DNA from 3 places in the Pseudomonas sp. R3-41 genome. Region 1 is predicted to be linked to each of the others. Evidence: predicted binding sites of a transcription regulator. Region 1 holds the regulator's gene; each other region holds the start of a gene.

Evidence for each region. Region 1 encodes sigma-54, which starts transcription at its own class of promoters, with help from an activator protein. Its sites were predicted from a motif close to ANTGGCATNNANNTTGCTNT; they were not measured.
Region 2: the regulator sigma-54 is predicted to act here: its motif matches at 1,153-1,172, upstream of M1D99_RS22145 (flagellar basal body rod protein FlgF).
Region 3: the regulator sigma-54 is predicted to act here: its motif matches at 1,304-1,323, upstream of flgB (flagellar basal body rod protein FlgB).

Annotation. Positions count from the first base shown of each region.
Region 1 is NZ_CP096421.1:5,838,529-5,841,802, reverse strand. It holds gene ptsN (PTS IIA-like nitrogen regulatory protein PtsN) at 1-325, opposite strand, end outside; gene hpf (ribosome hibernation-promoting factor, HPF/YfiA family) at 338-646, opposite strand; gene M1D99_RS25280 (RNA polymerase factor sigma-54) at 724-2,217, opposite strand; gene lptB (LPS export ABC transporter ATP-binding protein) at 2,382-3,107, opposite strand; gene lptA (lipopolysaccharide transport periplasmic protein LptA) at 3,107-3,274, opposite strand, start outside.
Region 2 is NZ_CP096421.1:5,162,943-5,166,216, reverse strand. It holds gene M1D99_RS22150 (sigma-54-dependent transcriptional regulator) at 1-889, shown strand, start outside; gene M1D99_RS22145 (flagellar basal body rod protein FlgF) at 1,227-1,964, shown strand; gene flgG (flagellar basal-body rod protein FlgG) at 2,014-2,799, shown strand; gene flgH (flagellar basal body L-ring protein FlgH) at 2,867-3,274, shown strand, end outside.
Region 3 is NZ_CP096421.1:1,703,344-1,706,617, forward strand. It holds gene M1D99_RS07690 (chemotaxis protein CheV) at 1-125, shown strand, start outside; gene cheR (protein-glutamate O-methyltransferase CheR) at 184-1,011, shown strand; gene flgB (flagellar basal body rod protein FlgB) at 1,365-1,772, shown strand; gene flgC (flagellar basal body rod protein FlgC) at 1,776-2,219, shown strand; gene flgD (flagellar hook assembly protein FlgD) at 2,235-2,957, shown strand; gene flgE (flagellar hook protein FlgE) at 2,986-3,274, shown strand, end outside.

The DNA of each region.
Region 1 (3,274 bases):
CTTCCGGAACCAGCAATACAAACAGCAGGTCGACCGGGGCGCCGTCGATGGCGTCGAAATCTATGGGGGTATCAAGGTGCAACAATGCGCTGATCGGCGCGGCACACCCCTTGAGACGGCAGTGAGGAATGGCGATGCCGTTGCCAAAACCGGTGGAACCGAGTTTTTCACGGGCAACCAGGGCCTCGAAGACGTCCTGCATCACCAGATCAGGCACCTCGCGGTGGATCAGGTTGGCAATTTGTTCGAGGGCTTTCTTTTTACTGCCGCCCGGCGCGTTCACTTGGGAACGGCCGGGGGTCAGGATGGTTTCTAGTCGGATCATGGATTGGGGGGGTTAACGACCGGTAGCGCCCTGGAGGAGGCTCTGGGTCTTTTCCTTATGCTTTTTGAGTTGGCGATCCAGCTTGTCGGTCAGCAGGTCAATCGCGGCATACATGTCTGTGTGCTCTGCGTTGGCAACCACTTCTCCGCCGGGAATATGCAGCGTGGCTTCGATTTTCTGCAGCAGCTTCTCGACGTTCATCGTGACTTGCACGTTGGTGATCTTGTCGAAATGCCTCTCCAATCGGTCGAGTTTTTCGCCGATGTAGGTGCGCAGGGGTTCGGTCACTTCCAGTTGGTGTCCACTGATGTTGACTTGCATACAGCTTCTCCTTCGTTGCCAGTGCATAAAGCGGCAGGCAGAAATGCCTGCCACTGGAACGCTGTGGCGTGGCCTTGTTACATCAACCGCTTGCGCTCGCTCGAAGGCGCGATCCCGAGGGATTCACGGTACTTGGCGACGGTACGGCGGGCCACCTGAATGCCTTGTGCCTCCAGTAAACCAGCGATCTTGCTGTCACTCAACGGCTTTTTCTGATTTTCCGCAGCCACCAGTTTTTTGATGATCGCGCGGATGGCCGTGGACGAGCATTCGCCGCCTTCGGAGGTGCTGACGTGGCTGGAGAAAAAGTATTTCAATTCATAGATGCCCCGGGGGGTATGCATGAATTTCTGGGTGGTCACCCGGGAAATCGTCGATTCGTGCATGCCCACGGCTTCGGCAATGTCATGCAGGACCAACGGTTTCATCGCTTCATCGCCGTACTCCAGGAAGCCGCGCTGATGCTCGACGATCTGGGTGGCAACTTTCATCAATGTTTCGTTGCGGCTTTGCAAGCTCTTGATGAACCAGCGGGCTTCCTGCAGCTGATTGCGCATGAAGGTGTTGTCGGCGCTGGTGTCGGCACGCTTGACGAAGCCAGCGTACTGGGCGTTGACGCGCAGCTTGGGCACCGACTCCTGGTTGAGCTCCACCAGCCAGCGATCATTGTGCTTGCGCACGATCACGTCGGGCACCACGTACTCAGGCTCGGTGGATTCGATCTGCGAGCCGGGGCGCGGGTTGAGGCTCTGCACCAGCTCGATGACCTGGCGCAGCTCATCTTCCTTGAGCTTCATGCGGCGCATCAGTTGGCTGTAGTCGCGACCGCCCAGCAGGTCGATGTAATCGGTGACCAGTCGCTTGGCTTCGGCCAGCCACGGTGTCTTGGCGGACAACTGGCGCAATTGCAGCAACAGGCACTCGCCCAGGTTGCGAGCGCCGATGCCGGCCGGCTCGAACTGCTGGATGCGATGGAGGACGGCTTCGATCTCGTCCAGCTCGATGTCGAGCTCGGGGTCGAAGGCTTCGAGGATCTCCTCGAGGGTCTCGTCCAGGTAGCCCTGGTTGTTGATGCAATCGATCAGGGTCACGGCGATCAGGCGATCGGTGTCGGACATCGGCGCCAGGTTCAGTTGCCACAACAAGTGGCTTTGCAGGCTCTCGCCGGCAGAGGTGCGGGTGGTGAAGTCCCACTCGTCGTCATCGCTGCTTGGCAGGTTGCTGGCGCTGGTCTGGTAGACGTCTTCCCAGGCCGTGTCCACGGGCAGCTCGTTGGGAATGCGTTCGTTCCATTCGCCTTCCTCGAGGTTGTCCACCGTCGGGGCGGCTTCCTGGTAGGACGGTTCCGGGATCTCGGTATTGGTCTTCTGCTCGACGTTGTCGGCCAGCGGATCGGTGTTATCGAAGTCGTCGCCTTCTTCCTGGCGTTCGAGCATCGGATTGGACTCCAGGGCCTCCTGGATTTCCTGTTGCAGGTCCAGGGTCGACAATTGGAGCAGGCGGATGGCCTGTTGCAGCTGCGGTGTCATCGTCAGCTGCTGGCCCATTCTCAAGACTAGCGATGGTTTCATGGCAGGGGCTTAACACCTTATTCGCCGGCGCACATGCGCCATCCACTACAGGGCGCCGAAGCGCCAAACTTAAGCAAATTATATGCCTGAAACTGAAGTGTTTGCCTAGAGCGTCGCCATAATAAAATTAAACGACGCCCCGGCAATTCGCCAGACACGTGTGCTTACAGGCGGAACTCATGGCCCAGGTACACTTCCTTGACCAGGTCGTTGGCCAGGATCGCAGCGGAGTCACCTTCGGCGATCAACTGGCCGTCATTGACAATGTAGGCGGTTTCGCAGATATCCAGCGTCTCGCGCACGTTGTGGTCGGTGATCAGTACGCCGATGCCCTTGGCCTTGAGGTGATGGATGATCTGCTTGATGTCCCCCACCGAGATCGGGTCCACGCCGGCGAACGGTTCGTCGAGCAGGATGAATTTCGGCGCGGTGGCCAGGGCGCGGGCGATTTCCACGCGACGCCGTTCACCACCAGACAGGCTCATGCCCAGGTTGTCGCGAATGTGGCTGATGTGGAATTCCTGTAACAGGCTTTCCAGCTCCTGGCGACGGCCGGCCTTGTCGAGTTCCTTGCGGGTCTCGAGGATCGCCATGATGTTGTCGGCCACCGACAGTTTGCGGAAGATCGACGCTTCTTGCGGCAAATAGCCGATACCGGCCTTCGCGCGGCCGTGCATCGGCTGGTGGCTGACATCCAGGTCGTCGATCAGTACGCGACCCTGATCGGCCTGGACCAGGCCGACGATCATATAGAAGCAAGTAGTCTTGCCCGCGCCATTGGGGCCGAGCAGGCCGACGATCTGGCCGCTGTCGATGGACAGGCTGACATCACGCACGACTTGACGGCTCTTGTAGCTCTTGGCCAAGTGCTGAGCTTTCAGAGTTGCCATTACTGGGCCTTCTGCTCGGTTTTCTTTTTAGGCTGGATCACCATGTCGATCCGCGGACGCTGCTCGGTCACCTTGCTGCCGGTGGCGCGACCGGCGCTGGCGAGTTTCTTGTTGGTGTCGTAGACGATTTTCTCGCCTTGGGTGACGTTGTTGTCCTTGTCGACGAC
Region 2 (3,274 bases), 680 kb from region 1:
GGCACCGCTGGACGCGCCGCTATTAATTGAAGGCGAAACCGGCACGGGCAAGGAACTGCTGGCCCGGGCTTGTCACCTGGCGAGCCCGCGTGGGCAATCGCCCTTGATGGCACTCAACTGTGCCGGGCTGCCGGAGTCGATGGCCGAGACCGAGCTGTTCGGCTACGGCCCCGGTGCATTCGAAGGGGCGAGGGCCGAAGGCAAGCTCGGCCTGCTGGAACTGACCGCTGGAGGAACGCTGTTCCTCGACGGAGTCGGGGAGATGAGCCCGCGCCTGCAAGTGAAACTGCTGCGCTTCCTGCAGGACGGTTGCTTCCGGCGTGTCGGCAGCGATGAAGAGGTGTATCTGGACGTCAGGGTGATCTGCGCCACCCAGGTGGACTTGTCCGAACTCTGCGCCCGAGGCGAATTTCGTCAGGATTTGTACCACCGCTTGAATGTGCTTTCGCTACACATCCCACCCCTGCGCGAATGCCTCGATGGCCTGGCACCGCTGGTGGAGCATTTCCTCGACCAGGCCAGCCGCCAGATCGGCTGTGCACTGCCCAAGCTGGCGCCGGCGGCCATGGACCGCCTCAGTCATTACCATTGGCCGGGCAACGTCCGGCAATTGGAAAACGTGCTGTTCCAAGCGGTTTCCTTGTGCGATGGCGGGAAGGTGAAAGCCGAGCACATCCGCCTGCCGGACTACGGCGTGCGCCAGCCCCTTGGCGATTTCTCCCTTGAGGGGGGCTTGGACGAGATCGTTGGGCGTTTCGAGAAAGCGGTGCTGGAGCGCTTGTATTCCGAACATCCCAGCAGCCGGCAACTGGGCAAGCGGCTGGGGGTTTCCCATACGACCATTGCTAATAAATTGCGCGAATACGAAGTCGGCAAAACCGAGCCATAGTTGCTTGCTCTCGGTGCTCATGCGGCCTTATCGCGAGCAGGCTCGCTCCCACAAGATTACTGATTGCTCACAAATCATTGGAGCACTGGAGGTCCAATGTGGGAGCGAGCCTGCTCGCGATGACGGCAGAGGCCATTACCCAAGGAAAAGCATTGCCACGAACCGGCACAACACCGCCGGTTTTTCGTCTTCGATACCTTCCCCAAATCCCTTCCAGAACCCTCAAGTCCTTTGTTTCCAGGACCCAGGGGCGCCAGAAAAAAGTTGGTCTGCAAATTGCTTAAGGCTGTGCAACACAGCAGTGGGCGGCAAACGTCCGGCATGCAGAGGAACGACAGTGGACAAGTACCTTTATGTGGCAATGACCGGCGCCAGCCAGAACGCACTGGCGCAGCGGGCCCATGCCAACAACCTGGCGAACATCTCCACCAATGGTTTTCAGAAAGACCTGGAGCAGGCGCGCTCGATGCCGGTGTTCGGCGACAGCTTTCCGGCGCGGGCGTTTGCCCTCTCCGAGCGTCCTGCCACCGATTTCACCCCGGGTGCGCTGATCGAGACCGGTCGCGATCTGGACGTGGCGGTCAGCGGGCCGGGCTGGATGGCCGTGCAGAACCCCGATGGCGGTGAGAGCTACGTGCGCACCGGCAGCCTCAATGTCGACGCCCTGGGCGTGCTGCGGGCCGGCAACGGCATGCCGGTGATGGGCAATGGCGGTCCGATCGCCGTGCCACCCGAGCAGAAAATCGAAATCGGCCAGGACGGCACCATCAGCATCCGCGCCATGGGCGAAGGCCCGCGGGTGATGGCGGAAGTGGACCGCATCAAGCTGGTCAACCCAGACCTCAGGACCATGACCAAGGGCCTGGACGGCTCGATCCGGACCAAGGACGGCCAGCCGGCGCCCATCGACGGCAACGTGCAATTGGTGTCCGGGTTCCAGGAGGCGAGCAACGTCAATGCCGTGGATGAAATGACGTCGGTGCTGGCCCTGGCCAAGCAGTTCGAGCTCCACGTCAAGATGATGAACACCGCCAAAGAAGGCGATGAAGCCATGGCTCGGGTCTTGCAGATCTAACTATTAATTACAGCGTCGCGCCGAAAAACAGGCGTACGAGGAGAATCGAATGCTTCCGGCTCTTTGGGTTGCCAAAACAGGTCTGTCCGCCCAGGACACCAACCTTTCCACCATTTCCAACAACTTGGCGAACGTCTCGACCACGGGTTTCAAACGTGATCGCGCCGAGTTCCAGGACTTGCTCTACCAGGTAAAACGCCAGCCAGGCGCCCAATCGACCCAGGACAGCGAATTGCCGTCGGGCCTGCAAGTGGGTACCGGTGTGCGCATTGTCGGCACCCAGAAAAACTTCAACGCCGGCAGCCTGCAAACCACCGAGCAGCCGCTGGACATGGCCATCGACGGCCGCGGTTTCTTCCAGATCCTGCAGCCGGACGGCACCACGTCCTACACCCGTGACGGTACCTTCCACCTCGACTCCAACGGCCAGATCGTCAACGCCAGCGGTTTCGCCCTGGAACCGGCCATCGTCATCCCGAACGATGCCCAGACTTTCACCGTGGGCCGTGACGGCACCGTGTCCATCACCGTGGCAGGCAACCCGGCCGCCCAGGTTATCGGCAACCTGCAGACCGCCGACTTCATCAACCCGGCCGGCCTGCAAGCGGTGGGCAACAACCTGTTCCTGGAAACCGCTGCCAGTGGCGCGCCGCAAGTCGGCACCCCAGGCTTGAACGGCTTCGGTACCACGCTGCAGAACACCCTGGAAACCTCCAACGTGAGCACGGTCGAGGAGATGGTCAACATGATCACCACCCAGCGTGCCTACGAGATGAACTCCAAGGTGATCTCCACCGCCGACCAGATGCTCTCGTTCGTTACGCAGAATCTGTAACCGCGTCGTCCGTCATTACGTAGACAGGGCGGCCCCAGGGTCGCCTGCAACACCAAGAGGTAGGGTCATGAAACGCTTCGTATCTGTTCTGGCACTGAGTGGGATTACCGCACTCGCGGGCTGTGTTGCGCCAACGCCACGGCCCAATGACCCGTATTACGCTCCGGTGTTGCCGCGTACGCCGTTGCCGGCTGCCGCCAACAATGGTTCGATCTACCAGGCCGGCTTCGAGCAGAACCTGTACAGCGACCGCAAGGCCTTCCGGGTCGGTGACATCATCACCATCACCCTGAACGAGCGGACCCAGGCCAGCAAGAACGCCAACTCGCAGATCGACAAGACCAGCGAGACCAGCGTCGGCCTGACCTCGCTGTTCGGCTCCAGCCTGACCACCAACAACCCGATCGGTGGCGGCGACCTGAGTCTCAATGCCGGCTACGGTTCCGATCGATCGAGCAAAGGCGACAGCCAGTCC
Region 3 (3,274 bases), 2.7 Mb from region 1:
CTTCGTTGTCCGGTGTTTTCAACCAGGCGATGGTCAAGAAGGTCGGTGCCGACGATTTCCTGGCGAAATTCCGCCCCGATGACCTGGCGTCCCGGGTCGTCGATCGGATCAAGGCAGCAGAATAAAGTAGAGGTCGGGTGCGTTGTGCGCCCGGCAAGTCAACACGATGAAAGAGGCGGTATCTTGTCTACGGGTAATTTGGATTTCGAACAGTTCCGGGTCTTCCTGGAAAAAGCCTGTGGCATCCTGCTTGGTGAAAACAAGCAGTACCTGGTGTCGAGCCGTCTCAATAAATTGATGGAGCAACAGGGCCTCAAGTCATTGGGCGAGCTGGTGCAGCGTATCCAGACCCAACCGCGCAGCGGCTTGCGCGAGATGGTGGTGGACGCGATGACCACCAACGAAACCCTGTGGTTTCGTGACACCTATCCATTCGAGGTGCTGAAGAACAAAGTGCTGCCGGCGGCCATCAAGGCCAGCCCGGGCCAGCGCCTGCGGATCTGGTCGGCGGCCTGTTCGTCGGGCCAGGAACCCTATTCGTTGTCGATGTCGATCGATGAGTTCGAGCGGACCAACTTGGGCCAGCTGAAAGGTGGCGTGCAGATCGTTGCCACCGACCTGTCCGGCACCATGCTCAATAACTGCAAGACCGGCGAGTACGACAGCCTGGCCATCGGCCGTGGCCTGTCGCCGGACCGCCTGCAACGCTACTTCGACCCGAAAGGGCCGGGCAAGTGGGTGGTCAAGGCGCCGATCAAGAGCCGGGTCGAGTTCCGTTCGTTCAACCTGCTGGACAGCTACGCCAGCCTGGGCAAGTTCGACATCGTGTTCTGCCGCAACGTGTTGATCTACTTCTCCGCCGAAGTGAAGAAAGACATCCTGCTGCGTATCCATGGCACGCTCAAGCCGGGTGGCTACCTGTTCCTCGGCGCCTCCGAGGCGTTGAACGGTTTGCCGGATCATTACCAGATGGTCCAGTGCAGCCCGGGGATCATCTACCAGGCGAAGTGATTGGCTTTGTAAAAGAACGGGAGCCCCATGGGTTCCCGTTTTTTTTTGCCTGCCGGTTTTCTCTAATCCACCACAGTCCCCTGTGGGAGCGGGCTTGCTCGCGAAAGCGGTGTGTCAGTCAAGATAACAGTCACTGACACACCGCCTTCGCGAGCAGGCTCGCTCCCACAATGGGATGCATGCATGTGGCGAAAGCGGCAGAAAAGCGGCAGCCAGCGGAAGCCGATTGCCGCTTTTCTGGCATTGCCGCTTTGCCGATCCCCGCAAAGCCCCGGTTTACGGGGCTTCTGAAAGTGGCACGACGCTTGCTAAAGCCATCGTACGTACATTCTGGTCACCCAAAGGTTTCCGACATGAGCATCAGCTTCGATAAAGCGCTCGGTATCCACGAACAGGCCCTGAGCTTCCGCGCCCAACGTGCCGAAGTCCTGGCCAACAACATCGCCAACGCCGATACCCCGAACTACAAGGCGCGTGACCTGGACTTCTCCAAGGTGCTCGCCGAGCAGAACGAGAAGACCAAGAACGGCCACTTCGCCTTGAACATGACCAATAACCGTCATATCGAAGCCGAAGGCGTGGGCAGCGGCGACGAATCGCTGATGTACCGCACGCCGATGCAGCCGTCGATCGACCAGAACACCGTGGACGCTCAACTGGAACAGTCCAACTACGCGGAAAACTCCGTGAACTTCCAGGCCAGCTTCACCCTGCTCAACAGTAAATTCAAAGGGCTGGTATCGGCCCTGCGTGGAGAGTAAGCCATGTCGATCGCGAGCGTTTTCAACATCGCCGGCAGTGCCATGAGTGCCCAGACCACTCGCCTGAACACCGTCGCCAGTAACATCGCCAACGCCGAGACCGTTTCGTCGAGCATCGACCAGACCTACCGCGCCCGCCACCCGGTGTTCGCCACCATGTTCCAGGGCGGCCAGTCCGGCGGCAGCGACTCGCTGTTCCAGGACCAGGACGCGGCGGGGCAGGGCGTGCAAGTGCTTGGCGTGGTCGAAGACCAGAGCAACCTCGAAGCACGTTATGAGCCAAACCATCCGGCCGCGGACGCCAAGGGTTATGTCTACTACCCGAACGTCAACGTCGTCGAAGAAATGGCCGACATGATTTCCGCCAGTCGTTCGTTCCAGACCAACGTCGAAATGATGAACACCGCCAAAACCATGATGCAGAAGGTCCTGACCCTCGGTCAGTGATAAGGGGCGATTCATATGAGCGTCACCAGTACAACAGGCGGTTTGAGCCTCAACGAGATTCTGGCCAACTCCTCGGTCAAGACCAACACCACGACCGATGGCCTGGGCGCGGCGACCAATGCGGCGAGCGGCAACCAGGAATTGGGCAAGGATGCGTTCCTGCAACTGCTCGTGACCCAATTGAAAAACCAGAACCCGCTGGAGCCACAGGACAACGGTGAATTCGTTGCCCAACTGGCGCAATTCAGCAGCCTGGAAGGCATCACCACGCTCAACGACACCGTCAGCGGCATCGCTGGCAATTACAACTCGTCCCAGGCGTTGCAGGCTTCGTCCCTGGTCGGTCGCTCGGTGATCGCGCCCGGTGACAAGGCCGTGGTCGACACCTCCAAGAGCCTCAACGGCACGGTGGTGGTACCGGCGGCAGTGTCTTCCCTCTCGGTCAAGATCATGGACAAGGATGGTAAGACCGTCCGCACTATCGACCTGGGCAGCCAGAAGGCCGGCAACTCCGCCTTCATCTGGGATGGCAAGAACGACGCGGGCGCGACGGTCGAGTCGGGCACGTACACCTTCGCGGCCTCGACCACCATCGATGGCAAGGCCACGTCGTTGATCACCAACCTGCCGGCCACGGTCAGCAGCGTGACGATCAGCCAGACGGGCGGTGAGCTGATGCTCAACCTGGCCGGGCTGGGCAGCATTGCCCTGTCCAAAGTACAAACTATTGGTATGTAGAGCCGACTAACCGGCAAAAGGAGTCAACATGTCTTTCAACATCGGCCTTAGCGGTCTCTATGCAGCCAACAAACAGCTGGACGTGACCGGCAACAACATCGCCAACGTGGCGACCACCGGTTTCAAATCGTCTCGCGCGGAATTCGAAGACGTCTATTCGGCCACCAAGCTGGGTTCGGGCAGCAAGACCGTCGGCAACGGCGTGCGCCTGGCCAACGTTTCCCAGCAGTTCGGCCAGGGTGACGTGAACAACACCGGCAACGTGCTGGACATGGGCATCCAGGGCCAGGGCTTCTTTGTCCTGAGCAACGACGGCT